Regions from separate parts of the Streptomyces sp. NPDC001157 genome, predicted to be linked through region 3. Evidence: predicted binding sites of a transcription regulator. Region 3 holds the regulator's gene; each other region holds the start of a gene.
The links. Region 3 encodes HrcA, which represses chaperone genes, less so after heat shock. Its sites were predicted from a motif close to TTNGCACTCNGNNNNNCNGAGTGCNAA; they were not measured.

Region 1 (11,256 bases), on a different contig from region 3:
GTTGACCTGGTCCTCCACGGACAGGTTGCGGTGCAGCACGCCGACGCCGCCGAGGCGGGCCATCGCGATCGCCATCCGGGACTCGGTCACCTTGTCCATCGCCGCGGAGAGCAGCGGGATGTTGACCTTGACGTTGCGGGAGATGCGGGACGAGGTGTCGACCGCGTTGGGGAGCACCTCGGACGCTCCCGGCAGCAGCAGCACGTCGTCGTAGGTCAGCCCGAGTGTCGCGAATTTACCGGGCACTCCGTCGACGTTCGCAGTCATGACACCTTCCCCAAATGGCCTTGATCGGTGCGGATGTCCATGCTAACGGGAAGCACGGCTCTCGAATTCCACGGTTCCGCATGACTCTGGGCTTCGTATGTTCGTACGGAATTGTCGAGAGACCTGTTCAAGGAAGGCGCTTCGGCAGTGGGGTCACTGCTCCGCGAGCGCCCTGAGCCGGCTCAGTGCCCGGTGCTGTGCGACCCGCACCGCTCCGGGTGACATTCCCAACATCTGTCCGGTCTCCTCGGCCGTGAGACCCACCGCGATCCGCAGCAGAAGCAGCTCGCGCTGGTTCTCCGGCAGGTTGGCCAGCAGTTTCTTGGCCCATTCGGCGTCGCTGCTGAGCAGCGCCCGCTCCTCCGGGCCGAGCGAGTCGTCCGGCCGCTCCGGCATCTCGTCGGACGGGACCGCCGTCGACCCCGGGTGCCGCATCGCCGCCCGCTGCAGGTCCGCGACCTTGTGCGCGGCGATGGCGAAGACGAACGCCTCGAAGGGCCGGCCGGTGTCCTTGTAGCGCGGCAGCGCGAGGAGGACGGCGACGCAGACCTCCTGCGCGAGGTCCTCCACGAAGTGCCGGGCATCACCGGGCAGACGCGACAGACGGGTGCGGCAGTAGCGCAGCGCCAGGGGGTGGACATGGGCCAGCAGGTCGTGTGTGGCCTGCTCGTCCCCGTCCACGGCGCGATGGACGAGTGCACCGATCGCCCCTGCGGCACTCGCCGCCTCGTCGTCGCGCATCGGTCCATGGTGCCTTGCGGCCGCGCGGGCCGTGGCACCGTGTCCGATGTTGTGCACCGAAGCGTTATGAGCAGGTGCGCCGGAACTCATCCCTTGCGCCCTCCCCTTCCGCTCGACCGACTCGTCCCCGAGAGACTCCACACCTCAAGGATGCGGCATCCGCGCCGAAACGAGCATCGGGCACCCGGCGGGTCCTCTTGCCAAGCGGCTGCGAGGGGGTGCGGGTGCCGTTCCCCGCGCACCACGGCAGCGGTCGGCGCCGAGGCCAGTGCGCGCTCCCGACATGCCGGACGAAGGCCCTCGCAGCACAGCTGCCAGGGCCTTTGACCGATGCAACGAAGGACGCGCGTGCCGGACGGGGTGCGGGCGTGCCCGAAATTCCTCGGGGTCCCTCGGCCCCACCCACCTTGCGGTGGGCGGGTTCTCGAACCCCCGCTGCAACACACCCGACCGGCCTAGCGAACCAGGCCCCAGCGGAAGCCGAGCGCCACCGCGTGCGCCCGGTCCGAGGCGCCGAGCTTCTTGAAGAGCCGCCGGGCGTGCGTCTTGACGGTGTCCTCGGAGAGGAACAGCTCGCGGCCGATCTCCGCGTTGGAGCGGCCGTGGCTCATGCCCTCCAGGACCTGGATCTCACGCGCGGTGAGCGTGGGCGCGGCGCCCATCTCGGCGGAGCGCAGTCGGCGCGGGGCCAGCCGCCAGGTCGGGTCGGCGAGCGCCTGGGTGACGGTCGCGCGCAACTCCGCGCGCGAAGCGTCCTTGTGCAGATAGCCGCGGGCACCCGCGGCGACCGCGAGGGCCACGCCGTCCAGGTCCTCGGCGACGGTGAGCATGATGATGCGCGCGCCGGGGTCGGCGGACAGCAGCCGGCGCACGGTCTCGACGCCGCCCAGTCCGGGCATGCGTACGTCCATCAGAATCAGGTCCGAACGGTCGGCGCCCCAGCGGCGGAGGACTTCCTCGCCGTTGGCCGCGGTCGTCACGCGCTCGACGCCGGGCACGGTCGCGACCGCGCGGCGGAGCGCCTCTCGGGCAAGCGGGGAGTCGTCGCAGACGAGGACGGATGTCATGGCCGCCCTCCGCAGCTGATGCACGTCACCTTGAGCCTCCAGGCTGGTACGAAATCGTCACCTGTGCGGTCGACCGTCTCGGACGCCTGCCCGAGCACTTGTTGCTTCAACCGCCTCCGCACTCTCAACGATGGTCACTCGAAAGAGTTACGGGGCCGTGTGCCATCTTCGGCACTCTACGTGAGGGCACGGACACGGTGCAGACATGCAGGGCGGACCCTCAACGTTTCATCACAACCCATGCCCCATTTAGCCCTTTTTCTTCCCATCTACTGGTGTCTGAGGCTAGATTCGCAATGAGTCATATTTTCATCTCCTTAGATCGTAGATATACGGTCGTGGGCACCGTATCCGCTCAGAACGGCTACAAGGGGTCACGCAATGGCAGATTTCTCCCGCCTTCCCGGACCGAACGCGGACCTGTGGGACTGGCAGCTTCTGGCCGCCTGCCGCGGGGTGGACAGCTCGCTCTTCTTTCATCCGGAGGGTGAGCGCGGTGCGGCCCGGAGCGCTCGCGAGAACTCGGCCAAGGAGGTCTGTATGAGGTGCCCGGTGCGCGCGCAGTGCGCGGCGCACGCGCTGGCGGTGAGAGAGCCGTACGGCGTGTGGGGCGGCCTGACCGAGGACGAACGCGAGGAGCTCATGGGACGGGCACGCAACCGGCTGGTGGCGGCGGCGACTGGCGGGGACGGCGGCTCGAACGCCTGAACTCGAACACCTGAAGGAACGTTTCTTCATCCCTCTGCGATGGGCACGCGCACGCGTGCCCATCATTTTTGCCGGCGGGCGGCCGCCCGCCCGAGGTGCTCCAGGGTCGCCGCGACGGCGGGCACCTGTGCCAGGTCGGGCAGTGTCAGCGCCACGATCTCCCGCCGCACTGCCGGCTCCAGCGTCAGCACGCGCGCGTGCCGCGGCCGTACCGACTCGATGGCGAGCTGCGGCAGCACCGCGACGCCGAGGCCCGCGCCGACCAGGCCGACGACGGCCGGATAGTCGTCGGTGGCGAAGTCGATGCGCGGCGTGAACCCCGCGCTCTCGCACACCTCGACCAACTGCCCCCGGCAGCGCGGGCATCCGGCGATCCACGGCTCGTGCGCGAGGTCCCCGATGGACACGGCCGAGGCCTGTGCGAGCGGGTGCCGCTCGGGCACGAGCCCGACGAGCCGGTCGCTCAGCAGCGGTCGTACGACGAGGTCGCCCCACTCCTCCGCGCCCGCCGCCGGTTGGTAGCGGAAGGCCAGCGCCACATCGCAGTCGCCTTCGCGCAGCAGCTCGACGGAGGCGGGCGGTTCGGCCTCCTCCAGGGAGACCCGGGTGCCGGGATGCGCGGCGCGCAGGGCCGCGAGGGCGGTGGGCACGAGCGTCGAGCTGCCGCTCGGGAACGAGACGAGCCGTACGCGTCCGGCGCGCAGCCCCGCGATGGCGGCCACCTCCTCCTCCGCCGCCGTGAGCCCGGCCAGGATCCCCGAGGCATGCCGCACCAGCGCCTCACCGGCCTGGGTCAACCGCATCTCGCGCCCGCCACGGACGAGCAGCGGCGTGCCGACAGACGCCTCCAGGGCCTTCATCTGCTGACTGACGGCGGGCTGCGTACAGCCCAGTTCGCGCCCCGCGGCCGAGAAGGAGCCGGTGGCGGCGACGGCGCGCAGGACACGCAGATGGCGGGCTTCGATCACCGTTCGAGGATAAGCGAGGCTTTGATGGTGCGCCGAATAATGCGTCGCCGCTTTGAGGAGTCGTCGCCTACCGTGCAGCCATGAAGCTTCTGTCGGTGAATCTCGGCCGTGCGAAAGCCGTGCCGTACACGGACAACCCCGAGGGTCTGACCGGTATAGACAAGCGTCCGGTGGACGGGCCGGTGCGGGTGGCCGCGCCCGGGCCGAAGGGCATCGGCGGGAGCGGGCTGGCGGGGGACGCGGTGTGCAAGAGACAGCACCACGGTGGGAACGACCAGGCCGTGTACGCGATGGCGCGCGAGGACCTGGACGACTGGGAGCGCGAGCTGGCGCGCCCGCTGGCCAACGGCTCCTTCGGCGAGAACCTCACGACCGAGGGCCTGGACATCTCGGGCGCGCTGATCGGCGAGCGCTGGCGCGTGGGCCCGGAAGTGGTCCTGGAGGTGACCTGCGGCCGGATTCCCTGCGGTACCTTCCAGGGCCATCTGGGTGAGCAGGGGTGGGTGAAGCGGTTCACGCGGAAGGGTGCGCCGGGTGCGTACCTGCGAGTGATCGAGCCGGGCGAGATACGGTCCGGCGACCCGATCGAGATCGTGCACCGGCCGGAGCACGAGGTGACGGTGGCACTGCAGTTCCGCGCGTCGACGACGGAGCGGGAGCTGCTGCCGCGCCTGCTGCCCGCCGGGGCGGCGCTGCATCCCGAGAGCCTTGCGGCGGCGCGGAAGTACCTGGAGACGTACGGCTCCTGACATGCCCTCTACTCGGCGCCGCACCCAGGAGCTTCACTGTCGTCGGGCCCTGTGCAGAGATCGGATCCCCACAGTCCGGGTCACTACCCTTGGGCCATGACAACGGCTCTGATTACGGGATCGACCGCGGGCATCGGCGCCGCGTTCGCGCGGCGGCTGTCGGCCGACGGGCACAACCTGGTGCTCGTCGCCCGCGACACCAAGCGATTGCAGGAACAGGCGACCGAACTGCACGACCGGCACGGCATCGAGGCGGAGGTGCTCACCGCCGACCTCGCCACCGACGAGGGCATCGAAGCCGTCGCCACGCGCCTGGCCGACCGCAAGAACCCCGTCGACCTGCTGATCAACAACGCCGGCTTCGGCAACAAGGGCCGTTTCCTCGATGTGGCGATGGCCGACGAACTGACGATGCTCAAGGTGCACTGCGAGGCGGTGCTGCGCCTCACGGCGGCGGCGACCGAGGCGATGCGCGAGCGCGGCCGCGGCGGGGTCGTCAACGTCGCGTCCGTGGCCGCCTTCGTGCCGCGCGGCACGTACGGCGCCTCCAAGGCGTGGGTCGTGCAGTTCACGCAGGGGGCGGCGAAGGACCTGGCGGGCAGTGGCGTGCGGTTGATGGCGCTGTGCCCGGGGTTCGTGCGGACCGAGTTCCATCAGCGGGCCGGGATGGGCACGGACAACATCCCGGGGTGGATGTGGCTCGATGCCGACAAGCTGGTGTCGGCGGCGCTGTCGGATCTGGCGCGCGGGAAGTCGCTCTCCATTCCGGATGCGCGGTACAAGGCGCTGATGGGGATCGTGAAGGTGACGCCCCGGGGGCTGCTGGGCGGGATCACCTCCCGGACCGGGCGCAAGTACGGGCCGCAGTAGCCTCCCGGCGTCAAGGGGCGCCGCGGAGCCCCGGTGGGAGAATGGTGCTGTTACAGAGGTTCGCCTCGCGAGCTTCGCGTCGGCCACCTCTGTTGACCTGCTTTTCTGCTGGGGGTCCGGGGGCCCGCGGCGAAGCCGCTGAGGTCACAGCCCCCGGAACAGTGCAGTAACCGGACCCCGGGGACCGGAGGCGAGACCATGACCTTCGTTCAGATCATCGACTGCAAGACCAGCCGGTTCGACGACATCAACCGGCTGATGGACACGTGGGTCGAACAGACCAAGGGGAAGCGGACCGCGACGCACAGTGTGATCGGCAAGGACCGGTCGGACGCGTCGCACTTCATCGAGATCGTGGAGTTCCCGTCGTACGAGGAGGCGATGCGGAACTCCAACCTGCCCGAGACCGACAAGATCTTCCGCGAGATGGTGGCTCTCTGTGACGAGATGCCGACCTTCACCGACCTGGACGTCGTACGCGACGAGCAGCTGAACACGGACACCTCGCGGCGGTTCTTCCAGACGATCGCCGCACCGGGCGAGCTGGCTCCGCTCGACGACATGGTCGCCGAGAACTACCACGACCACGATCCCGCCAACGAGCAGGACACCATCGGCATGGACGCGCTGCGGCGCGAGGTCGAGATGTGGCGCGGGGCCTTCGACTTCACGTTCACCCTCGACGACCAGTTCGCCCAGGGCGACCGGGTGTGCAACCGGTGGACCTGGAACGCCACCCAGAAGGCCGAGTTCATGGGGATCCCGTCGACCGGGAAGCAGGTCACCATGACCGGCACGACCATTCACCGCTACGGCGAGCACGAGAAGATCGTCGAGGCCTGGTGGGAGTACGACCGGCTGGGGCTGATGGCGCAACTGGGCGCGCTGGAGGGTCTGGAGCAGTAGGAGGGACAGCAGGAGGACGGCGAAAGGCCCGGCACCCCAAGGGTGCCGGGCCTTCGCTGCGACTACTGACCGATGTCAGTGGGCGTGGGCGTGGCCGTGGCCGTGGCCCGCGGCGGCCGGCTCTTCCTCTTCCTTCTTCTCGACGACCAGGGTCTCGGTCGTCAGCAGGAGGGAGGCGATGGAGGCGGCGTTCTCCAGGGCGGAGCGGGTGACCTTGACCGGGTCGATGACGCCGGCCTTGACCAGGTCGCCGTACTCGCCGGTGGCGGCGTTGAAGCCCTGGCCCTTCTCGAGCTCGGCGACCTTGGAGGTGATGACGTAGCCCTCCAGGCCGGCGTTCTCGGCGATCCAGCGCAGCGGCTCGACGACCGCGCGGCGGACGACGGCGACACCGGTGGCCTCGTCGCCGGTCTTGCCGAGGGAGCCCTCGAGCACCTTGGCGGCGTGGACCAGCGCGGAACCACCACCGGAGACGATGCCCTCCTCGACCGCGGCGCGGGTCGCGGAGATGGCGTCCTCCAGACGGTGCTTCTTCTCCTTCAGCTCCACCTCGGTGGCGGCGCCGACCTTGATCACGCACACGCCGCCGGCCAGCTTCGCGAGGCGCTCCTGGAGCTTCTCGCGGTCCCAGTCGGAGTCCGTGTTCTCGATCTCGGCCTTGATCTGGGCGACGCGGCCCACGACGTCCTCGGAGTTGCCGGCGCCGTCGACGAGGGTCGTGTCGTCCTTGGTGACCGTGACGCGGCGGGCGGAGCCGAGCACGTCCAGGCCGACCTGGTCGAGCTTGAGGCCGACCTCCTCGGAGATGACGGTGGCACCGGTGAGGATCGCCATGTCCTGCAGCATCGCCTTGCGGCGGTCGCCGAAGCCCGGGGCCTTCACCGCGACGGCGTTGAAGGTGCCGCGGATCTTGTTGACGACCAGGGTGGAGAGGGCCTCGCCCTCGACGTCCTCGGCGATGATCAGCAGCGGCTTGGAGGAGTTGGTCTGGATGACCTTCTCCAGCAGCGGCAGCAGGTCGGCGATCGAGGCGATCTTGCCCTGGTTGATCAGGATGTACGGGTCCTCGAGGACGGCCTCCATGCGCTCCTGGTCCGTCACGAAGTACGGCGACAGGTAGCCCTTGTCGAAGGCCATGCCCTCGGTGAAGTCCAGCTCCAGACCGAAGGTGTTGGACTCCTCGACGGTGATGACACCGTCCTTGCCGACCTTGTCCATCGCCTCGGCGATGAGCTCGCCGACCTGCTGGTCCTGCGCGGACAGCGCGGCCACGGCGGCGATGTCGGACTTCTCGTCGATCGGGCGGGCGGTGGCGAGGAGGTCCTCGGACACGGCCGCCACGGCCGCGTCGATGCCCTTCTTCAGCAGCGCCGGGGAGGCGCCCGCGGCGACGTTCTTCAGACCCTCGCGCACCAGCGCCTGGGCGAGCACGGTGGCGGTGGTGGTGCCGTCACCAGCGATGTCGTTGGTCTTGGTCGCCACCTCCTTCACCAGCTGCGCGCCGAGGTTCTCGTACGGGTCCTCGACCTCGACCTCACGGGCGATGGTGACGCCGTCGTTGGTGATGGTGGGCGCGCCGAACTTCTTGTCGATGACGACGTTGCGGCCCTTGGGGCCGATCGTCACCTTGACCGTGTCGGCCAGCTTGTTGACGCCGCGCTCGAGGGCGCGACGGGCGTCCTCGTCGAACTTCAGGATCTTCGCCATGACAGCGGGAGCCCTCTCGGAAATCTGTGGGTGAAAAAGGCACTGCGCCCCGGGCGCCCGGCTTCTTATGTGGTCGCGGGGGCCAGGGGCGCAGCGTCAAGCAATGTGCTTCTCGAGGAAGCGGGTGAACTACTTCTCGATGATCGCGAGCACGTCGCGAGCCGAGAGGACGAGGTACTCCTCGCCGTTGTACTTCACCTCGGTGCCGCCGTACTTGCTGTACAGCACGATGTCGCCGGTCTTGACGTCGAGCGGCAGGCGCTCGCCGTTCTCGAAGCGGCCCGGGCCCACGGCCAGGACGACGCCCTCCTGGGGCTTCTCCTTGGCGGTGTCCGGGATGACCAGGCCAGAGGCCGTGGTCTGCTCGGCGTCCAGCGGCTGGACCACGATGCGGTCCTCGAGCGGCTTGATGGCAACCTTGGAGCTGGCGGTCGTCACGATCCGACCTCCCCCTTCGGAGATCTCACGGGGTTAACTGTCTGAGGTGGCGACCAGGTGGATCCGTCGTCGCGGGTGCCGGACCTGCCCGTCGCGTAGTTGGCACTCTCCAGTGGGGAGTGCCAGAGCCGAGACTATGACCGTGATTAGCACTCGGTCAAGCGGACTGCTAATGCCTGCGGCGCGTCGGCGGGGTTTTCGGTCGGCCGGGGGGCTGTGAACGTCCTGGGGGCTGCCGCCCCCAGGCCCCCGCTATCGGCCTGAACGGCCTCGTCCTCAAACTCCCCCGCTCTCGGCTTCGCTCGAGCGGGGGGACTTCCATGACGGGCTGGGGTTGCCGCCCGGGGCTTCGAATGTCCCGGCCGCCAGGTCCCTCGGGCTCACAGGTAGTCCTCCAGGCGGGCCACCGCGTAGCCGTCGGCCGTGACCCTGTTCAGGAAGCGGCGCATGTCGTCGACCATCGTGCCGTTCCACTCGTCACGGCCGCGGAAGTGGGTGAGGACGATGTCGCCGGGGTGCAGGTCCCGGTCGTCCTCGCGGTACTCCCAGTGGTCGACGAAGACCTCCTCGTCCCAGATGGGCGCGTACTTGATGCCGCAGGACCTGGCGGCGCGCAGGGTGTCCTGGTTGTAGTTGCCGAAGGGTGGGCGGAAGACGGTCGGGGCCTTGCCGAACTGCCTCTTCATGATCGCCTGCATGCCGCAGATCTCGTGCTTCTGCTCCCGGTACGACAGCGCCGGAAGGTACGGGTGGGTGAGGGTGTGGTTGTTGAGGGTCACCCCCTCGGACTGCATCCGGCGGAAGTAGGCGTAGTCGTCCTTGATCAGGAAGTCGCTGAGGAAGGCCGAGTACGGGATCTTCAGGTCGCTCATCATCCGCAGGAACGCCGGGTCCTTCTCGGCTCCGTCGTCGATGGTCAGGAAGACGACCTTCTGCCTGGTGGGGACGGTCGTGAAGACGGGCGGGAGCCTCAGCTCCTCCTGGTCGTCCACCTCGAAGCCCCTGCGGGCCTTGATCCTCGGCTTCTTCACGGGTGGGGGCGGAGCCGTCAGCGGGACCCTCGCCAGGTCCCAGTGGCGCGCCGCGGCAGCGCGGGCGATGTACGCGCTGCGCAGCTTCGTGGCGTACGAGTCGAGGGCGCGGGCCGGGGGCGCATGCAGGGGCTGCTCCTGGCCGGGGGCCGGGCGCACCGGCGGGCCGCCGAACTGTGCACAGCCCGAGGCGATGGCCGCGACGGCGAGCACGGCGATGCCACCGCGGAGCCATGTCACCCCATAAGCGCGATTCTTATCGTTTTGTACTACTGCTCGCATGGTGCCGGATCATCGCAGGCCACTGCCCGGATCCCGGTCCGCCACGCGGCCGGAGGCGCACCGTCCACCGACTGGCCCACAATGGGCCGGTGAACGACCTCGCTGACCTGCTCACCCCCGAAGGCCGCGCCCTCCTCGACGAGGTGCGCGGCACGGCCCCTGCGGACGAGCTCGCCGTCGCCACCCGGCTGCGCCGCGAACACCCCGCCGAGCTGGTGTCGGCGGCCCTCGGACAGGCGCGGCTGCGGCAGCGGGCGGCGGCCAAGTTCGGCGCCGAGGACGCGGAGCGGATGTTCTTCACGCCGAACGGGGTGGAGCAGTCGACACGGGCGAGCGTCGCCACCTATCGGGCCGAGCGGCTGAAGGCGCTGGGCGTCACCTCTCTCGCCGACCTGTGCTGCGGGATCGGCGGCGATGCCATCGCGCTGGCGCGGGCCGGGATCCGGGTGCTGGCCGTGGACCGGGATCCGGCGACCGCGGCCGTGGCGCGCGCCAACGCCGACGCGCTCGGGCTCGCCGAGCTGATCGAGGTGCGGGAGGCGGACGTCACGGAGGTGGACACGTCCGGCTACGACGCCGTGTTCGTCGACCCCGCCCGGCGCGGCGGGCGGGGTCGCATCTTCGACCCGGAGGCCTACTCGCCGCCCCTGTCGTGGGCGGTCGGGGCCGCCCGCAAGGCGTCCCGCGCCGCCGCGCTGAAGGTCGCACCCGGCATTCCGCACGAGGCCGTGCCCGCCGACGCCGAGGCCGAGTGGATCTCGGACGGCGGGGATGTGAAAGAGGCCGTGCTGTGGTTCGGGACGGAGCCGGAGGCGGTGCGGGCGACTCTGCTCCCGGGGCCGCGCACGCTGCTGGGGAAGGGGCTGCCGGACCCTCAAGTCCGGCCAGTCGGACGGTACTTGTACGAGCCCGACGGCGCCGTCATCCGTGCCCATCTGGTCGCCGAGGTGGCCGAGCAGTTGGACGGCGGGCTGGTCGACGCGACCATCGCGTACATCACCGCCGACGAGTTGCGGCCGACGCCGTATGCGAACTCGTACGAGATCACCGATCAACTCCCCTTCAACGTGAAGAAGTTGAAGGCGCTGCTGCGGGAGCGTGGGGTCGGGACGCTGACCGTGAAGAAGCGGGGGTCGGCCGTCGAGCCGGAGGAGCTGCGGAGGAAAGTGAAGCCGCAGGGGCCGGGCTCGGCCACCGTGTTCCTGACCCGTGTGGCGGGAGCGCCGACCATGCTCCTCGGGCGTCCCGCCTGATCAGGACGGATCCGCCGCACGGCGCAGCAGCAGCTCCCGCTCCCGTTCGTTGCGCGCCAGCCCCGCCGCCCGTACGAACTCCTCGCGCGCCTCGGCCGTGCGCCCGAGCCGTGCCAGCAGGTCGCCGCGGACGCTGGGCAGCAAGTGGTAGTCGCGCAGGGCGGGTTCGGCGGCGAGGGCGTCGACGATCGCCAGTCCCTGCGCCGGGCCTTCGGCCATCGACACGGCGACGGCGCGGTTGAGTTCGACGACCGGGGACGGGGCGCGGG
Region 2 (8,046 bases), on a different contig from region 3:
ACAGCACCAGTACGCACCCCTCGTCGGAGACGACCGGCACCTCCTTCGCGACCAGGTTCATGCCGTCCCGGATCGGGTTGACGAGGGCCACGTCGGCCAGCCGGTAGGCGGCCAGCGAGCGCGCGAAGTCGTCCTTGACGTGCAGCACGACCGGTGTCCAACCCGGCGTCCCGAAGCGGGAGTTGATCTCATCCGCCACCCGCTGCACCTCGGCCGTGTAGTCGCGGTAGACGGCGAGGTCCTGCCGGGAGGGGTAGGCGAACGCGACGTGCACGACCCGCTCCCGCCACTCGGGGCGGTCCTCCAGCAGCTGCCGGTACGCCAGCAGCCCGCGCACGATGTTCTTCGACAGCTCGGTGCGGTCGACCCGTACGACCGTTTTGCGGCCGGCGCCGATCTCCTCCCGCAGCGCGGCCATGCGCTCGGCCACATCGGTCTCGTGCGAGCGCTTGCGCAGGAAGTCCGCGTCCGCGCCGAGGCCGTGCACGCCGATCTCCGTGTCCCCGAGGCCGCCCACCACCGCCGTACAGCAGGCAGTGAACGCGTCCGCCCAGCGCCGGGTCAGAAAGCCCAGCCGGTCGGCGCCCAGCATGCCGCGCAGCAGCTGCTCGGCGATGTCGTCCGGCAGCATCCGGAAGTAGTCCACCGGCGCCCACGGAGTGTGCGAGAAGTGTCCGATCCTGAGGTCCGGCCGCACCTCCCGCAGCATCCCCGGCACCAGACACAGGTGGTAGTCCTGCACCAGCACCGCCGCGCCCTCGGCCGCCTCCTGGGCGAGTGCCTCGGCGAAGGCGCGGTTGTAGGTCTCGTACGACGCCCACTGCCGCCGGAACTCCGCGTCGAAGACCGGCTCAAGCGGCGTCTGGTACAGCATGTGATGCACGAACCACAGCACGGAGTTCGCGATGCCGTTGTACGCGTCGGCGTGCACACCGGCCGGGATGTCCAGCATCCGCACACCGTCCTCGCCGACCCCGCGCCGTACCGCCTCGCGGTCGCCGTCGGACAGCGCCGAGCACACCCACAGGGCGTCCGCGTCGGGCCCGATCGCGGACAGGCCGGAGACCAGCCCGCCGCCGCCGCGCCTGGCGGCCAGCGAGCCGTCCTCCTGCACTTCGTACGAGACCGGGCCGCGATTGGACGCGACCAGCACCTGATGACCAGCGGAGTGCGTGGAAGCCATACGCCTCAACCTAGCCCGGCCCGGAAACGCTCAAACGTACGGCTGGGCTCTGCGGGTGGACCGTATACACCGCCCGCACCGCGTAACGCGCCGCCTCAGGCGACCTTGCGCGACGCGTACTCCGCGATCTCCACCATCGGCGGCCGCTCCTCCGTGTCCACGGAGTAGGTGCGCGGCTCGAAGCCGTCCTCGCCCCGTTCGAACTGGGTGAGGGAGGGACGGATGAGATGGCCGCGGGCCAGCCTCAGCTGTGCGGTGCGGTAGATCGCGGCGGACATCCGGCCCAGCGCCTGCCCGTCCTGGTGGCGGTGCTTGCGCACCCCGACGTCCACCTGGGCGAGCGCGTCGAGGCCCACCAGGTGCAGGGCGTCGACCAGCATGCCCAGCTCGACGCCGTACCCGACGGGGAACGGCAGCTGTTCCAGCAGGCTGCGCCGGGCCGCGTACTCGCCGCCGAGCGGCTGCACGAAGCCGGCCAGCTGCGGCCAGTGCATGTTCAGCAGTGGGCGTGCCATCAGCTCGGTGACCCGGCCGCCCTGGCCCTGGGCGCCGCCCAGCGGGCGGTCGTACATGCCCTTGACGAGGTCGATCCCCGGGTCGGTGAGCAGCGGGCCGACGATCCCGGAGACGAAGTCGGAGGAGAACTCCTTCAGGTCGGCATCGATGAAGCAGACGATGTCCCCGTCGGTGACGAGGAGCGAGCGCCACAGCACCTCGCCCTTGCCGGGGACGGTCGGGATGCGGGGCAGGATGTCGTCACGGTGGACGACCCTGGCCCCGGCCGCCGCGGCGACCTCGGACGTGCGGTCGGTGGACCCGGAGTCGACGACGACGATCTCGTCGACGAGCGGAACCTGCTGCATGAGGTCGTGACGGATGATCGCGACGATCTCGCCGACCGTCTCCTCCTCGTTGAGTGCGGGCAGCACGACGCTGACCGACTGTCCCGACCGCTGTTTGGCGGCGAGGATCCTGTGGAGAGGGCGATCGGTCAGGGACCAGGAGCGGGTGCTCAGCCAGCGCTCGACTTCTTCCAGCACGTAGGCGGCTCCTCTGCGTTCTCTCGGCGAGCGTGGAACGTGTGATCCATCTCGCGGTTCGGACGACTATCTCAACTGTCCTGGCCTTCGGTTACAGTCTTGAACAACGCTGGTGACCATCGCATGTCGGGGCTCGTCCGGCGTTTACAACCGCATACCGCTCATCCAGAGGGGCAGAGGGATACGGCCCGATGAAGCCCCGGCAACCCTCCAGCCGGTCTCGTACCGATCGATGCCGATCGTTCCGCGAGGCTCCCGGCTAGGGAAGGTGCCAAATCCGTCTCACGGCGAGATGCGTCGTGAGGAAGATGAGGAGAAAGGGCCTCGCCTCACATGGCTGCGCAGACTGTTGCAAGCACCACCGACCCCACGACCGTCGACCTCGGTCCCGCCGCGGCGCTCTCCTGCCGCGAGTGCGGTCACCGGGTACCCCTCGGCCCGGTCTTCGCCTGCGAGGAGTGTTTCGGCCCGCTGGAGATCGCCTACGACTTCTCGGCCTACGACACCGAGGAGCTCCGCAAGCAGATCGAGGCGGGTCCCGCGAACATCTGGCGTTACGCGCCCCTGCTGCCCGTCCCGGCGGACGTGGCCGACAAGCCGAACATCAACCCCGGCTGGACCAAGCTCGTCAGGGCCGACAACCTCGCCCGCGAGCTGGGCGTGACCGGCGGTCTGTACGTCAAGGACGACTCCGGCAACCCGACGCACTCCTTCAAGGACCGAGTCGTCGCCCAGGCCATCGAGGCCGCCCGCGCCTTCGGCTTCACCACCCTGTCCTGCTCGTCCACCGGCAACCTGGCCGGTGCGGTGGGTGCCGCGGCCGCCCGCGCCGGCTTCCGGTCCTGCGTGTTCATCCCGCACGACCTGGAGCAGGGCAAGGTCGTCATGGCCGCGGTCTACGGCGGCGAGCTCGTCGGCATCGACGGCAACTACGACGACGTGAACCGCTTCTGCTCCGAGCTGATCGGCGACCCGGCCGGCGAGGGCTGGGGCTTCGTCAACGTCAACCTGCGGCCGTACTACGCGGAGGGCTCCAAGACCCTGGCGTACGAGATCTGCGAGCAGCTCGGCTGGCAGCTGCCGGACCAGCTGGTCGTGCCGATCGCCTCCGGCTCCCAGCTCACGAAGATCGACAAGGGTCTGCAGGAGCTGATCAAGCTCGGGCTCGTCGAGGACAAGCCGTACAAGATCTTCGGCGCGCAGGCCGAGGGGTGCAGCCCTGTTTCCGTCGCGTACAAGGCGGGGCACGACGTCGTACGGCCGCAGAAGCCGAACACGATCGCCAAGTCGCTGGCCATCGGCAACCCGGCGGACGGGCCGTATGTGCTCGACATTGCCCGGCGCACCGGGGGTGCGGTGGAGGATGTCAACGACGAGCAGATCGTCGATGCCATTCGGCTGCTCGCCAGGACCGAGGGGATCTTCGCGGAGACCGCCGGTGGCGTGACCGTGGGCGTGACGCGCAAGCTGATCGAGAACGGTGTCCTCGACCCGACCCTGACGACGGTCGTCCTGAACACCGGTGACGGTCTGAAGACGCTGGATGCGGTGGCCGGCACCGGGCTCACCGCGACGATTCGGCCGAGCCTTGAGTCGTTCCGTGAGGCGGGGCTCGCCTAGCAGGTAGTTGTTCGTCTGCGGGCCGGTGGGGGCTGGTCGCGCCCCGCGGCGGAGCCGCAAATCGACACAGCCCCGAGCCCCTTGAAAGCCACACCCTGACCGGAGGTTTCACCGTGAGCGTCAACGTTCGTATCCCTACCATCCTGCGCACCTACACCGGCGGGCAGGCCGAGGTCACCGCCGAAGGCGGCACCCTCGGCGAGGTCATCGCCGATCTGGAGAAGAACCACACCGGGATCGCCGCCCGCGTTCTCGACGACCAGGGCAAGCTTCGCCGGTTCGTCAATGTGTACGTGAACGACGACGACGTGCGGTTCGAGCAGGGGCTGGAGACGGCGACTCCGGACGGGGCGGGCGTCTCGATCATTCCGGCCGTGGCCGGAGGCTGAGCGAAACAGGTCGGACGACCGATTATTACCTTCGGTAACGCTGATTACCGAGAGTTCATCGAATTGCCCCCTCCGCGAGAGAAGCGGAGGGGGCAATTCTGCATGGTTGAGCGCGGTACAGTTGGGGAACCTGCTCGACTCCGCTTGCCGCGTGCATATGAGTTCTTGCTTCTCCGGCAGCGAGAAGTAGCCAAAGTGTGCAGGTTTTTTGCGTCTTATGCTCCATTTATGGGGCCCGACTTGCCCTGAATTCAGGCGAATTCTCCGTAAATTCCCGACCGGTCGTGCCCGGAATTCTCGTCCGATTGACCTGTTGCAGACGGCAGTTGGACAGATACATTCAGCCGCGGTCGACGCGTTCCGGCGCACGCCCCCAACCGTGGGGGGTGAGGTCTGACCCGGATCCGCGAAGTGTGGATCTGTGCAAGGGCCAGTAATAGGGGAGTTAGGCATGGCTCAGGGCACCGTCAAGTGGTTCAACGCGGAGAAGGGGTACGGCTTCATCGCGGTCGACGGTGGTGCGGATGTTTTCGTCCACTACAGTGCGATTCAGATGGACGGCTACCGCACCCTGGAAGAGGGTCAGCGGGTCGATTTCGAGATCTCGCAGGGCCAGAAGGGGCCGCAGGCGGACATGGTCCGTCTGGCGACCAGCTGAAGCACGCGCCGGGTTAACTGCAGCGACGTTCTTCTGTTCTTGATCGAAGGGTCCGCACCTCACGGGGCGGGCCCTTCGGCATGTCCGGGGGCCTGGGCGGGCCCACCCGGTACCCGAGAGCCGCCTGCGCCCGCCCGTCGCTCGACCACCGCCCCTCAACGAGCCCGCTCCGCGGGCGCACCTTGCACTCGACGGGGGCGAGTGCTAATCATTGGCGTTAGCACTCTGAAGGTGAGAGTGACAACGAAGGACCGGGTCGGTGAGGCCCGCAGGCCGGGTGGGGAAGGAACCCACGAGGTGTGCGAGCCGTCCGTCGCGGGCGCGGGCGCGGTCCGAAGGAATCACCCCCAGTCCTGGAGGGACCACTTCACATGGCCAAGATCATCGCGTTCGACGAGGAGGCGCGGCGCGGCCTCGAGCGCGGCATGAACCAGCTCGCGGACGCCGTGAAGGTGACGCTCGGCCCCAAGGGCCGCAACGTCGTCCTCGAGAAGAAGTGGGGCGCCCCCACGATCACCAACGATGGTGTCTCCATCGCCAAGGAGATCGAGCTCGAGGACCCGTACGAGAAGATCGGCGCCGAGCTGGTCAAGGAAGTCGCCAAGAAGACGGACGACGTCGCCGGTGACGGTACGACCACCGCGACCGTTCTCGCCCAGGCCCTCGTCAAGGAAGGCCTGCGCAACGTAGCCGCCGGTGCCAACCCGATGGCCCTCAAGCGCGGTATCGAGAAGGCCGTCGAGGCCGTCTCCGGTGCCCTCCTTGAGCAGGCGAAGGATGTCGAGACCAAGGAGCAGATCGCTTCGACGGCCTCCATCTCCGCCGCCGACACCCAGATCGGCGAGCTCATCGCCGAGGCGATGGACAAGGTCGGCAAGGAAGGCGTCATCACCGTCGAGGAGTCCCAGACCTTCGGTCTGGAGCTGGAGCTCACCGAGGGTATGCGCTTCGACAAGGGCTACATCTCGGCGTACTTCGCCACCGACATGGAGCGGATGGAGGCGTCGCTCGACGACCCGTACATCCTGATCGCCAACTCCAAGATCGCTTCCGTCAAGGACCTGCTCCCGCTCCTGGAGAAGGTCATGCAGTCGGGCAAGCCGCTGCTGATCATCGCCGAGGACGTCGAGGGCGAGGCCCTGTCGACCCTGGTCGTCAACAAGATCCGCGGCACCTTCAAGTCCGTCGCGGTCAAGGCCCCGGGCTTCGGCGACCGCCGCAAGGCGATGCTGAACGACATCGCCATCCTCACCGGTGGCGAGGTCATCTCCGAGGAGGTCGGTCTCAAGCTCGAGAACACCTCCCTCGACCTGCTGGGCCGCGCCCGCAAGGTGGTCATCACCAAGGACGAGACCACCATCGTCGACGGCGCCGGCTCCACGGAGCAGGTGCAGGGCCGGGTCAACCAGATCCGCGCCGAGATCGAGAACAGCGACTCGGACTACGACCGCGAGAAGCTGCAGGAGCGCCTGGCGAAGCTCGCCGGCGGTGTCGCGGTCATCAAGGCCGGTGCCGCCACCGAGGTGGAGCTCAAGGAGCGCAAGCACCGCATCGAGGACGCCGTCCGCAACGCGAAGGCCGCCGTCGAGGAGGGCATCGTCGCCGGTGGTGGCGTCGCGCTCATCCAGGCCTCCTCGGTCTTCGAGAAGCTGGACCTGGAGGGTGACGAGGCGACCGGCGCCAACGCCGTGCGCATCGCGCTCGAGGCCCCGCTGAAGCAGATCGCGGTCAACGCCGGCCTCGAGGGCGGCGTCGTGGTGGAGAAGGTCCGCAACCTCACCCCGGGTCACGGCCTCAACGCCGCGACCGGCGAGTACGTCGACCTGGTCAAGGAAGGCATCATCGACCCGGCGAAGGTCACGCGCTCTGCCCTGCAGAACGCCGCCTCCATCGCCGCGCTCTTCCTCACCACCGAGGCCGTCATCGCCGACAAGCCGGAGAAGGCCGCCGCGCCTGCCGGTGGCGGTATGCCGGGCGGTGACATGGACTTCTGATCCGCCTCGGGGCTTCGGCCTCCGGTTGGTCAACGTCCTTACGGAGGGCGGCACTTCCTGCTCCGGCAGGGGGTGCCGCCCTTCGGTGTGTCCGGGGTCACGCGGGTGCCGCCGTCCGCCCGGGAATGTGAGACGGCGCATAGGCGATTGTTTAAGGCAGTGCAACCATGCGTGCGCACATACCGCTCGGTTAACTCAGCCCACGAGGAGTACCCCACGTGACCGCCCCCGCCACATCCCGCGCCGCCGAGATCCTTTCCCGCCCCACCGCGATCAACGGACTGACCGTCCCCAACCGCATCGTCATGGCGCCCATGACGCGCATGTTCTCCCCGGGCGGCATCCCCGGCGAGGACGTGGTGTCGTACTACGCCCGGCGGGCCGCCGCCGGCGTCGGGCTGATCGTCACCGAGGGCACCTACGTCGGCCACGAGTCGGCCGGCCAGAGCGACCGCGTCCCCCGGTTCCACGGCGAGGAGCAGCTCGCGGGCTGGCAGAAGGTCGCCGAGGCGGTGCACGCGGCGGGCGGCACGATCGTTCCGCAGCTGTGGCACATAGGCACGGTCCGCAACCAGGGCGACGCCCCCTACCCGGATGCCCCCTCGCACGGCCCCTCCGGTCTGCGCGTCACCGGCGTCGAGGACGCCACCCCGATGACCCAGGCCGACATCGACGCCGTCATCGGCGCGTTCGTCGAGTCCGCGGTCGCCGCCGAGCGCATCGGCTTCGACGGAGTCGAACTGCACGGCGCGCACGGCTACCTGCTCGACCAGTTCCTGTGGGTCGGCACCAACCGCCGTACGGACGCTTACGGCGGCGACCCCGTGGCCCGTACGAAGTTCGCGGCGGAGATCGTGGCGGCCGTGCGGGAGGCCGTCTCGCCCGAGTTCCCGATCCTGTTCCGGTACTCGCAGTGGAAGCAGGAGGCGTACGACGCGCGTCTCGCCGAGACGCCGGAGGAACTGGAGGCGATCCTCGCGCCGTTGGCCGCGGCCGGTGTGGATGCGTTCCATGCCTCCACGCGGCGGTACTGGCTGCCTGAGTTCGATGGCTCCGACCTCAATCTCGCGGGCTGGACGAAGAAGCTGACGGGCAGGCCGACCATCACCGTCGGTTCGGTCGGGCTCGACGGGGACTTCATCCGGGGGTTTGCCGGTGAGGG
Region 3 (11,256 bases):
TGCCGGACCAGCCCGTGCACCGGGAGGCCGCCGGTCTCGACGGTCGCGCCCTGCGCCGAGCCGTACCCGGCGATGAAGGCGAGCCCCTTCGTGGGCACGGTGGTGCGCAGCGAGGCGCCCTCCTCGTCCGGGTCGGCCAGGAAGAACGCCCCGTACTGGGCGTTCACCAGCGGGGTCAGCTCGCGCAGCAGCAGGTCGGCGACCTCCATCAGGTCGCGGTGGCCCTGCATCAGGGCGGCCAGGCGGGCCAGGTTGGACTCCAGCCAGTCCTTCGCGCGGGTGGTCTCGCGGAGGTTGGCCACCATCAGGTTGATGTTGTCCTTCAGCTCGGCGACCTCGCCCTGGGTCTCCACGGTGATGGAGCGGGACATGTCGCCCTGGGCCACCGCGGAGGCGACCTCGGCGATCGCGCGGACCTGGGTGGTCAGGTTCGACGCCAGTTCGTTCACGTTCGTCGTCAGGCGCTTCCAGGTGCCGTACACGCCCTCGACCCTTGCCTGGCCGCCGAGTTGGCCCTCGGAGCCGACCTCGCGGGCCACGCGGGTGACCTCGGAGGAGAAGGAGGACAGGGTGTCGACCATGGTGTTGATGGCGGTCTTCAGCTCCAGGATCTCGCCGCGTGCGTCGACGTCGATCTTCTTCGAGAGGTCGCCGTTGGCGACGGCGGTGGTCACCTGGGCGATGTTCCGGACCTGTGAAGTGAGGTTGTCCGCCATGTAGTTGACGTTGTCGGTCAGGTCCCGCCAGACACCGGACACACCCAGCACCTGGGCCCGGCCGCCCAGCCGGCCGTCGGTGCCGACCTCGCGGGCCACCCTCGTCACCTCGTCGGCGAAGGCGCGCAGCTGCTCCACCATCGTGTTGACGGTGTCCTTCAGCTCCAGGATCTCGCCGCGTGCGTCGACGGTGATCTTCTTGGAGAGATCGCCGTTGGCGACGGCGGTCGTCACCTGCGCGATGTTGCGGACCTGCGAAGTGAGGTTCAGTGCCATGAAGTTGACGTTGTCGGTGAGGTCCTTCCAGACACCGGAGACGCCCCGCACCTGCGCCTGGCCGCCGAGGTTTCCCTCGGTGCCGACCTCGCGGGCCACGCGCGTGACCTCGTCGGCGAAGGCGGAGAGCTGGTCCACCATCGTGTTGATCGTGGACTTCAGCTCCAGGATCTCGCCCTTCGCCTCGACCGTGATCTTCTTGCCGAGGTCGCCCTGGGCCACGGCGGTCGAGACGAGAGCGATGTTGCGGACCTGCGAAGTGAGGTTGTCCGCCATGAAGTTGACGTTGTCGGTGAGGTCCTTCCAGACACCGGACACGCCTCGCACCTGGGCGCGGCCGCCGAGGTTTCCCTCGGTGCCGACCTCGCGGGCCACGCGGGTCACCTCGTCGGCGAAGGCGGAGAGCTGGTCCACCATCGTGTTGATGGTCGACTTCAGTTCCAGGATCTCGCCCTGCGCGTCGACCGTGATCTTCTGGCTCAGGTCGCCGTTGGCGACGGCCGTGGTCACCTGGGCGATGTTGCGGACCTGCGAAGTCAGGTTCGACGCCATGAAGTTGACGTTGTCGGTGAGGTCCTTCCAGACCCCGCTGACACCCCGCACCTGGGCCCGCCCGCCCAGCTGGCCCTCGGTGCCGACCTCGCGGGCCACGCGGGTCACCTCGTCGGCGAAGGCGGACAGCTGGTCGACCATCGTGTTCACGGTCAGCTTCAGTTCGAGCAGCTCACCGGTCGCCTCGACCGTGACCGTGCGGGTCAGGTCGCCGCGGGCCACCGCCGTGGTCACCAGTGCGATGTCACGCACCTGGGCGGTCAGCCGGGACGCCATCGTGTTGACGGCCTCGGTCACATCCCGCCAACTGCCGGACAGACCCGTCACCTTGGCCCGTCCGCCGAGCCGTCCTTCGGTGCCCACCTCGCGCGCGACCCGGGTCACCTCGCCGGTGAACAGGGAGAGCTGGTCGACCATCTTGTTCACGGCCCGGCCCAGCCGCCGCAGATCACCGCGCAGCTGCCGGTTGCCGTCGTGCAGGTCGACCCGCTGGGTCAGATCGCCGCCCGCCACCGCGTCGAGCACCCGCGTCGCGTTCGCCGCCGGGGCCACCAGGGCGTCGAGCAGCTGGTTCACATCGTTGACCCGGGAGGTCCAGGCGCCCTGCCCGGGGCTCGCCGAGACCCGCTCGTCGAGCCGCCCGTGCCGTACCAACTCCCGCTTCACGCGCTGCACTTCCCCGTTGAAGTGCGTGTTGCGGTCCATGATCTGGTTGAACACGGCCGTCAGCTCGGCCACCATCCCGTGGCCCGTCTCCGGAACCTTCGTGAAGTCGCCGTCCCGGGCGGCGGTCATCGCGGCGAGCAGCGGACGCAGCTCCGATGCTCGGAGTTGTTCCGGTTTTTGACCGTCTTCGAGCACACGCGTAGCACTGTTCTCACTCATGGCGGCCCACTTCGGTAACTCGGCGCTTATGGGCGAGGCCAGTCTGTCACTCTGTCGGCATCGACTGAGGCGTATTCGTCCGAACCGCTCGGGGAGCTGTCCATGGGGGCCATTCCGACGCAACGGGAGACCGCTTCCTGCGCTTGCGATGCGCCTGCACACCTGCACGCGACCGCGCACGGGAGGGTGGACCCGCGTGCGCAGGCGTACACGACGCTGCCCGGCAGCCCCCTCGCGCCGGGTTCCGCCCGCGCCCTCGTACGCGCCGCGCTCGCCGACTGGGCCGAGGCCCGGCTCCCCGGTGCCGAACACCTCACCGACCGGCTCGCCGACGACGCCGTGCTCGTCGTCAGCGAACTCGTCACCAACGCCGTCGTGCACGCGGGCACCGAGGTCGAGGTGGAGTGCCGTATGGAGGAGGCGCCGGGCGGGCTCGTGGTGGAGGTCTCCGACCATCACCCCTCCCGGGCGCCTCGCGACTCGGACGCCGAGGGCCCCTACGAGACGGCCGAAGTGCCGTACGGGACACCGGAGTACGGCCGCGGACTGCGTCTGGTCGCCACGCTCGCCGAATCCTGGGGGGTCACCTTCCGTCGGGGCACCAAGACGGTGTGGGCGCGACTGCCCGCTGAACGGAGCCCGACCGCTGCCGAGCCGCAGGCGCACGCCGGCCGCCAGGCACTGGAACGAGGGCTGCGCGCCGCCGAGATACTGGCGCCCGACCCGCAGCGAGCCGAGCGCGACCGGGACTGGCTGCACCGCGGCGCCCTGTCCTTCCTCGCCGAGGCCTCCGATCTGCTGGCCGGGCAGCTCGACGAGAACCTGGTCGCCGCGCTCGCCGGACAGCTGATCGTGCCGCGGCTCGCCGACTGGTGCGCGGTGTGGCTGGAGGACGAGGCCATGGGCCGCGGCGGCTGGGTCGACGGCACCGGGGGCGCCGGGCCCCGCCTGGCCCGCGTCTGGCACTGCAGCGAGAACCGCATCGAGGAGCTGCGCCGCGCCCTGGAGAAGGACCCGCCGCATCCGCCCGAGGCGATCAGCGTCCCACCGGGGGAGCGCAGCCGGGACTGGGGGAAGTCCGGGCCGGTCGTGTACCCCTGGCCGGGCGAGGCGCTCGACGTGCGGGACGAGCACGGCGCGGCGCTCGCCTACCGCCTGATCGCGGGCGGCCGCCCGCTCGGCACGCTCGTCATCGGACGCGCCGGGCTGCTGCGCTTCCCCGACGAGGTCACCGGGCTCGTCGAGGACCTCAGCCGCCGGGTGGCACTCGCCATCGGCGCGGCCCGCCAGTACGCCCGCCAGGCCACCATCAGCCAGGTCCTGCAGCGCGGCCTGCTGCCCGCCGCCGTCGCCGAGATCCCCGGGGTGCGCAGCGCCCTCGTCTACGAACCGTGCGACAAGGGCGGCCCCAGCGGCGACTTCTACGACCTCTTCCCGGCCGGCGACGGCCGCTGGTGCTTCGCCGTCGGCGACGTCCAGGGCAAGGGCCCCGAGGCCGCCGTGGTCATCGGCCTGGCCCGCCCCTGGCTGCGCCTGCTCGCACGCGAGGGCTACCGTGTCGCCGACGTCCTCGACCGCCTCAACCGCCTCCTCCTCGACGACGCGACGGAGGCAGCGGACGCCGCCGCCCGGGCCCTGGTACGGCCGCCCGCCCCCGGCGACGGCCCGCAGACCCGCTTCCTCTCCCTCCTCTACGGCGAGCTGACCCCCTTCGACGGTGGCGTCCGCTGCACCCTCGCCTCCGCCGGCCACCCGCTGCCGCTGCTCCTCGGCCCCGACGGAAGCGTCCGTACGGCAGCCCGTCCGCAGACCCTCCTCGGCGTCGTCGAGGACGCGACGTACACCAGCGAAACCTTCGAGCTCCGCACCGGCGACAGCCTCCTGTGCGTCACGGACGGTGTGACGGAGCGCCGCTCCGGCTCCGACATGTTCGACGACGCAGACGGCCTCGCAGCCGCGCTCTCCGGGTGCGCGGGCCTGAGCGCCGAGCTGATCGCGGAACGCATCCGCAGGCTGGTCCACGAGTTCGGCGGGCGCCCGCCGGAGGACGACCTCGCGCTGCTGGTGCTGCAGGCGGAGTGAGCAGTTCGTACGGTGCTGGACAATGGAAGGCATGCCTTCCGCACTCCCCGACGGCGAGCCGGTCCCCGCCGACGGCGCCCTCCCCGCATCCGCACTCGCCGGGGCCCCCGACCGCCCCCTCGGCTTCTATCTGCACGTCCCGTACTGCGCGACTCGCTGCGGCTACTGCGACTTCAACACCTACACCGCCACCGAGCTGCGCGGTACGGGCGGCGTCCTCGCCTCCCGCGACAACTACGCGGACACCCTGATCGACGAGATCCGCCTGGCGCGGAAGGTCCTGGGCGACGACCCCCGCGAGGTCCGCACGGTCTTCGTGGGCGGCGGTACGCCGACGCTGCTGGCCGCCGGTGATCTCGTACGGATGCTGGGGGCGATCCGGGACGAGTTCGGTCTCGCGGCGGACGCGGAGGTGACGACGGAGGCGAACCCGGAGTCGGTGGATCCGGCGTATCTGGCCGCGCTCCGGGAGGGAGGCTTCAACCGTGTCTCCTTCGGCATGCAGAGCGCGAAGCAGCATGTGCTGCGGGTGCTGGACCGGACGCACACGCCGGGGCGGCCGGAGGCGTGCGTGGCGGAGGCCCGGGCGGCCGGCTTCGAGCACGTGAACCTGGACCTGATCTACGGCACCCCGGGCGAGTCGGACGACGACTGGCGGGCCTCGCTGGAGGCGGCGCTGGGTGCCGGGCCCGACCACGTGTCGGCGTACGCACTGATCGTCGAGGAGGGCACGCAGCTGGCGCGTCGCATCCGCCGGGGCGAGGTCCCGATGACGGACGACGACGTCCACGCGGACCGCTATCTGATCGCGGACGAGGTGATGTCGGCGGCAGGCTTCGACTGGTACGAGGTCTCCAACTGGGCCACGTCGGAGGCGGGCCGCTGCCTGCACAACGAGCTGTACTGGCGGGGCGCCGACTGGTGGGGCGCGGGCCCCGGCGCCCACTCGCACGTGGGCGGGGTGCGGTGGTGGAACGTGAAGCACCCGGGGGCGTACGCGGCGGCGCTGGCGGAGGGACGGTCGCCGGGCGCTGGCCGGGAGCTCCTGGCGGAGGAGGACCGCAGGGTGGAGCGGATCCTGCTGGAGCTGCGGTTGCGGGAGGGGGTGCCGCTGTCCTTGCTGAGGGAGGAGGGGCTTAAGGCCTCCCGCCGGGCGCTGGGGGAGGGGCTCCTGGAGACTGGGCCGTACGAGGAGGGGCGGGCAGTGCTGACGCTGCGGGGGCGGTTGCTGGCGGATGCGGTGGTCAGGGACTTGGTGGACTGATCACCCTGGCGGGTGAATCGGTGCGGAACGTCGGTTCGGTCCCTAACCTGGTTCGTAGGCTGCTGCCGTAACTGACGGTGGCAGAAACCGGAGGGCTGCGGAGTGACCGCTGTGGACGACCGACCGATGACCACCGATGTCGTGGAGTTCTTCGAGAACCTCGAGGTTCCCGAGGGATACAAGGCCGAGCTCCTCCGGGGGGAAATCGTGATGATGGCGGCGCCGGACGTGGTGCACAACGACATCGTCGAGGCGGTTCTCGACCAGTTCCCGCGCCGGGACTGGAGGAGGCTGCAGACGCAGGCCGTCGCCATCCTGCAGGAGACCAGCGAGCCTTTGCCCGACCTCGTACTGGTGGAGAGGGGCGTCGGACCGCGTGAAGGGCAGCTCATGCCGTCCAAGGTCATCAGCATGGTCGTCGAGGTTGTGTCCAAGACGAGCGTCGAGCGTGATTACGTCGTCAAGCGTTCGATCTACGCTGCGGGCGGCATGCCCGTCTACTTGATCATCGACCCGATCATGGGGCAATGTGTGCTGCTCACCGAGCCGACAGGCACGGGCGAGCAAGCCGACTACCAGTTGCAGCGGGTAACCACCTTCGGCGCGCCGGTGCCGCTGAAACCGCTTGGCATCGAACTGGACACCACCGAGTTCGGCACCTACAAGGGCGTCAAGCCCCACCACCGACCGTGACGAAGTCGATCAGCTCCTCCACCCGCCCCAGCAGCTCCGGCTCCAGATCCTTGTAGGACCCCACCCGCTTCAGGATCGCCTGCCACACCGCCCCGGTGTTCTCCGACGGCCACCCCAGCGCCCGGCACACCCCCGTCTTCCAGTCCTGCCCGTGCGGCACCCGCGGCCACTCGGCGATCCCCAGCGACGACGGTTTCACCGCCTCCCAGATGTCGATGTACGGGTGGCCCACCACCAGCGCGTGCTCGCTCGTCACCGCCTCCGCGATCCGCCACTCCTTCGTACCCGGCACGAGGTGGTCCACCAGCACCCCGAGCCGCGCATCCGGCCCCGGCGCGAACTCAGCCACGATCGACGGCAGGTCGTCGACACCCTCCAGGTACTCCACGACCACGCCCTCGATGCGCAGGTCGTCACCCCAGACCTTCTCGACCAGCTCGGCGTCGTGGCGGCCCTCCACGTAGATACGGCCGGCGCGAGCGACACGCGCGCGTGCGCCGGGGACGGCCACCGAACCGGATGCCGTACGAGCGGGCCGTACAGGAGCCGCGCCGGACGGGCGTACGAGCGTCACCACCCGCCCCTCCAGCAGGAACCCCCGCGGCTCCATCGGGAACACCCGGTGCTTGCCGAAGCGGTCCTCCAGGGTCACCGTGCCCGCCTCGCAGCGGATCACCGCGCCGCAGAAACCGGTGCCCGGCTCCTCGACCACCAGACCCGGTTCCGCCGGTACCTCCGGCACGGGCTTGGGCTTCTTCCACGGCGGGGTCAGGTCGGCGGAGTACTGGCGCATTCGAGTGACGATAGGAGAAGCGGCCGGTCAGCGGCTACGACACGCCGAAACGTGCCGCCAGCTCGTCCCGCTGTCTCCGCACGAACCCCGCGTCCACCACCGCTCCGTGACCGGGTACATACAGTGCGTCCTCCCCGCCCAGGTCCAGAAGTCGGTCGAGGGCGGCCGGCCAGTGTGCCGGTACGGCGTCGGGACCGGCCTGCGGTTCGCCGGACTCCTCCACCAGGTCGCCGCAGTAGACGATCTCCGGGGAGCCGGGGACCAGGATCACGAGATCGTGGGCCGTGTGGCCAGGGCCCACGTTCGCCAGCAGCACCTGTCGGCCGCCGCCCAGGTCGAGCGTCCACTCGCCGGAGACGTGGTGCCGGGGCGGGACCAGGGCGTCGACCGCCTCCTCCGCCACCCGCGCCTCCAGCCCGTTGCCCACCGCGTCCGCACGCAGCTCCTCGCGCGCGTGCCGGGCCTCGAACACCGTGTCCACGCCCACCGCGCCGTACACCTCCGCGCCCGCGAACACCGCCGCCCCGAAGACATGGTCGAAATGGGGATGCGTGAGCGCGAGATGAGTCACACGGTGACCGGCGAGCTCCTGCGCCTCGGTACGCAACCGTGCGCCCTCGACGAGGCTCGATCCCGCGTCGATCAAGAGCGCCGTGCCCTCCCCGACGACCAGCCCTGCCGTGCAGTCCCAGCGGGGCAGACGGCACCGGCCGACACCGGCCGCCAGCCGCTCCCACCCCAGCTCTTCCCAAGTCACCGTCATACGGCGACGCTAGCGGTACGCCCCGTTCAACGGGGGCCGACCTTGCCCCGGGTGTACCCCACCGCCGTACACTGGCCGGTAACGGCTGGCACTCGGACGGACAGAGTGCCAGGCGAGCGCCGAGGGGACGACTTCTGGAGGTGTGCGCTAGATGCTGAGTGAACGACGGCTCCAGGTGCTGCGCGCCATCGTCCAGGACTACGTCGGCACCGAGGAGCCGGTGGGCTCGAAGGCCCTGACCGAGCGGCACAACCTCGGAGTGTCCCCGGCGACCGTACGCAACGACATGGCGGCCCTGGAGGACGAGGGGTTCATCGCCCAGCCGCACACCAGCGCCGGGCGCATCCCCACCGACAAGGGCTACCGGCTGTTCGTCGACAAGCTCGCGGGCGTCAAGCCGATGTCCGCACCCGAGAAGCGGGCCATCCAGAACTTCCTGGACGGCGCCGTGGATCTCGACGACGTGGTGGCGCGGACGGTTCGGCTGCTCGCCCAGCTCACGCGACAGGTGGCGGTTGTCCAGTACCCGTCGCTGACCCGGTCCACCGTGCGGCACGTGGAGCTGCTCTCGCTCGCCCCCGCGCGCGTGATGCTCGTGCTGATCACCGACACCGGGCGGGTCGAGCAGCGCATGGTCGACTGCCCGGCGCCGTTCGGGGAGGCCTCGCTCGCGGATCTGCGGGCGCGGCTCAACAGCAGGGTCGCGGGCCGCCGCTTCGCCGACGTCCCCCGGCTCGTGGAAGACCTGCCCGAAGGCTTCGACGTCGAGGACCGGGGTACGGTCTCGACAGTGCTCTCCACACTTCTGGAGACACTGGTCGAGGAGAACGAGGAACGGCTGATGATCGGCGGCACCGCCAATCTGACCCGTTTCGGACATGACTTCCCCCTCACCATCCGCCCCGTCCTGGAGGCGCTTGAGGAGCAGGTCGTGCTCCTCAAGTTGCTTGGCGAGGCGGGGGATTCGGGCATGACGGTGCGCATCGGGCACGAGAACGCCTATGAGGGACTCAACTCCACTTCCGTGGTGTCGGTCGGCTACGGTTCGGGCGGCGAGGCAGTCGCCAAGCTCGGCGTGGTCGGACCGACCCGCATGGATTACCCGGGAACGATGGGAGCGGTACGCGCAGTGGCACGGTACGTCGGACAGATCCTGGCGGAGTCGTAAGTGGCCACGGACTACTACGCCGTTCTCGGCGTGCGCCGCGACGCGTCGCAGGAAGAGATCAAGAAGGCCTTCCGGCGGCTCGCGCGCGAGCTGCACCCGGACGTCAACCCGGATCCGAAGACCCAGGAGCGGTTCAAGGAGATCAACGCCGCCTACGAGGTGCTCTCCGACCCGCAGAAGAAGCAGGTCTACGACCTCGGCGGCGACCCGCTCTCGCAGGCGGGCGGCGGTGGCGCGGGCGGCTTCGGCGCGGGTGGCTTCGGGAACTTCTCGGACATCATGGACGCGTTCTTCGGTACGGCGTCGCAGCGCGGACCGCGTTCGCGTACGCGCCGGGGCCAGGACGCGATGATCCGGCTGGAGATCGAGCTCGACGAGGCGGCCTTCGGCACCACGAAGGACATCCAGGTCGACACGGCGATCGTCTGCTCCACCTGCAACGGTGAGGGCGCGGCGCCCGGTACGACCGCTCAGACGTGTGACATGTGCCGCGGCCGCGGTGAGGTGTCGCAGGTGACGCGGTCCTTCCTGGGCCAGGTCATGACCTCGCGGCCCTGCCCGCAGTGCCAGGGCTTCGGGACGGTCGTTCCGACGCCGTGCCCGGAGTGCGCCGGTGACGGTCGCGTACGGTCCCGCCGTACCCTCACGGTCAAGATCCCGGCCGGTGTCGACAACGGCACCCGCATCCAGCTCGCGGGTGAGGGCGAGGTCGGCCCCGGCGGCGGTCCCGCCGGTGACCTGTACGTCGAGATCCACGAGCTGCCGCACCCGACCTTCCAGCGGCGCGGCGACGACCTGCACTGCACGGTCACCATCCCGATGACGGCCGCGTCCCTCGGCACCAAGGTGCCGCTGGAGACGCTGGACGGCATGGAGGAGGTCGACATCCGGCCCGGCACCCAGTCCGGCCAGTCGATCCCGCTGCACGGGCGGGGCGTCACGCATCTGCGCGGCGGGGGGCGCGGCGACCTCATCGTCCACGTCGAGGTCCAGACCCCGACCAAGCTGGACCCGGAGCAGGAGCGGCTGCTGCGGGAGCTGGCGAAGCTGCGGGGTGAGGAGCGGCCGACGGGGCAGTTCCAGCCGGGGCAGCAGGGGTTGTTCTCGCGACTCAAGGATGCGTTCAACGGCCGCTGACGGGGTGGCTGCGGGCGGCTGCTTTCGCCCCCGCCGCCCTTACCCTTCCCGTCACCCTTCCCGTCCCTGGGGGCTGCGCCCCCAGACCCCCGCTTTCGGCCTGAACGGCCTCGTCCTCAAACGCCGGACGGGCTGAAAGTGCAGGCACGTGCCAAGGGGATGGGCCGATTCGGACTTGTTCGGAGGACGTGACAACATGCCGTCATGTCCTCCGCACTGACCGATCTCTTCCCTCATCCGATCGTGCAGGCCCCCATGGCGGGCGGTGTCTCCGTGCCGCATCTGGCCGCCGCCGTGTGCGAGGCCGGGGGGCTCGGGTTTCTCGCCGCCGGGTACAAGACGGCCGACGGCATGTACCAGGAGATCAAGCAGCTCCGGGGGATCACGAACCGCCCCTTCGGCGTGAACCTCTTCATGCCGCAGCCCGAGTACGCCGACCCCGGCGCCGTGGAGATCTACGCCCACCAGCTGGCCGGGGAGGCCGCCTGGTACGAGACCGAACTGGGCGATCCGGACAGCGGTCGCGACGACGCCTACGACTCCAAGCTCGCCGTGCTGCTCGACAACCCCGTGCCGGTGGTCTCCTTCCACTTCGGGGTCCCGAGCCGCGAGATCCTCGACTCCCTCCGCCGGGCCGGCACCTTCACACTGGTCACCGCGACCACCCCCGAGGAAGCCCTCGCCGTGGAGCGGGCGGGCGCCGACGCGGTGATCGTGCAGGGCGTGGAGGCCGGCGGTCACCAGGGAACCCACCGGGACAACCCCGAGGCGGACGGCACCGGCATCGGGCTGCTCTCGCTCGTCGCCCAGGTCCGCGAGACCGTGAGCATCCCGATCGTCGCCGCCGGCGGCATCATGCGCGGCGGTCAGATCGCCGCGGTGCTGGCGGCGGGCGCGAGCGCCGCCCAGCTCGGCACGGCGTTCCTC

Region 1: a site for HrcA is predicted at 8,568-8,594, ahead of groES (co-chaperone GroES). Genes of this name have one in related genera too.
Region 2: a site for HrcA is predicted at 5,108-5,134, ahead of groL (chaperonin GroEL). Genes of this name have one in related genera too.

Annotation. Positions count from the first base shown of each region.
Region 1 covers NZ_JBSFJW010000015.1:173,002-184,257, forward strand. Annotated here, with positions in the region: gene guaB (IMP dehydrogenase) at 1-267, opposite strand, end outside; gene ACWDAG_RS25720 (sigma-70 family RNA polymerase sigma factor) at 421-1,008, opposite strand; gene ACWDAG_RS25725 (response regulator transcription factor) at 1,464-2,075, opposite strand; gene ACWDAG_RS25730 (WhiB family transcriptional regulator) at 2,457-2,783, shown strand; gene ACWDAG_RS25735 (LysR family transcriptional regulator) at 2,846-3,751, opposite strand; gene ACWDAG_RS25740 (MOSC domain-containing protein) at 3,832-4,500, shown strand; gene ACWDAG_RS25745 (SDR family NAD(P)-dependent oxidoreductase) at 4,597-5,370, shown strand; gene ACWDAG_RS25750 (ester cyclase) at 5,569-6,276, shown strand; gene groL (chaperonin GroEL) at 6,352-7,983, opposite strand; gene groES (co-chaperone GroES) at 8,113-8,421, opposite strand; gene ACWDAG_RS25765 (polysaccharide deacetylase family protein) at 8,802-9,734, opposite strand; gene ACWDAG_RS25770 (class I SAM-dependent methyltransferase) at 9,824-10,987, shown strand; gene ACWDAG_RS25775 (RNA polymerase sigma factor) at 10,988-11,256, opposite strand, start outside.
Region 2 covers NZ_JBSFJW010000008.1:334,547-342,592, reverse strand. Annotated here, with positions in the region: gene ACWDAG_RS18335 (alpha,alpha-trehalose-phosphate synthase (UDP-forming)) at 1-1,183, opposite strand, end outside; gene ACWDAG_RS18330 (glucosyl-3-phosphoglycerate synthase) at 1,279-2,223, opposite strand; SAM riboswitch class I at 2,382-2,538, shown strand; gene thrC (threonine synthase) at 2,557-3,843, shown strand; gene ACWDAG_RS18320 (MoaD/ThiS family protein) at 3,957-4,232, shown strand; gene ACWDAG_RS18315 (cold-shock protein) at 4,684-4,890, shown strand; gene groL (chaperonin GroEL) at 5,262-6,884, shown strand; gene ACWDAG_RS18305 (NADH:flavin oxidoreductase) at 7,103-8,046, shown strand, end outside.
Region 3 covers NZ_JBSFJW010000016.1:26,006-37,261, reverse strand. Annotated here, with positions in the region: gene ACWDAG_RS25975 (HAMP domain-containing protein) at 1-2,429, opposite strand, end outside; gene ACWDAG_RS25970 (SpoIIE family protein phosphatase) at 2,532-4,511, shown strand; gene hemW (radical SAM family heme chaperone HemW) at 4,543-5,775, shown strand; gene ACWDAG_RS25960 (Uma2 family endonuclease) at 5,902-6,468, shown strand; gene ACWDAG_RS25955 (DUF3097 domain-containing protein) at 6,446-7,261, opposite strand; gene ACWDAG_RS25950 (MBL fold metallo-hydrolase) at 7,296-8,024, opposite strand; gene hrcA (heat-inducible transcriptional repressor HrcA) at 8,176-9,192, shown strand; gene dnaJ (molecular chaperone DnaJ) at 9,193-10,329, shown strand; gene ACWDAG_RS25935 (nitronate monooxygenase) at 10,534-11,256, shown strand, end outside.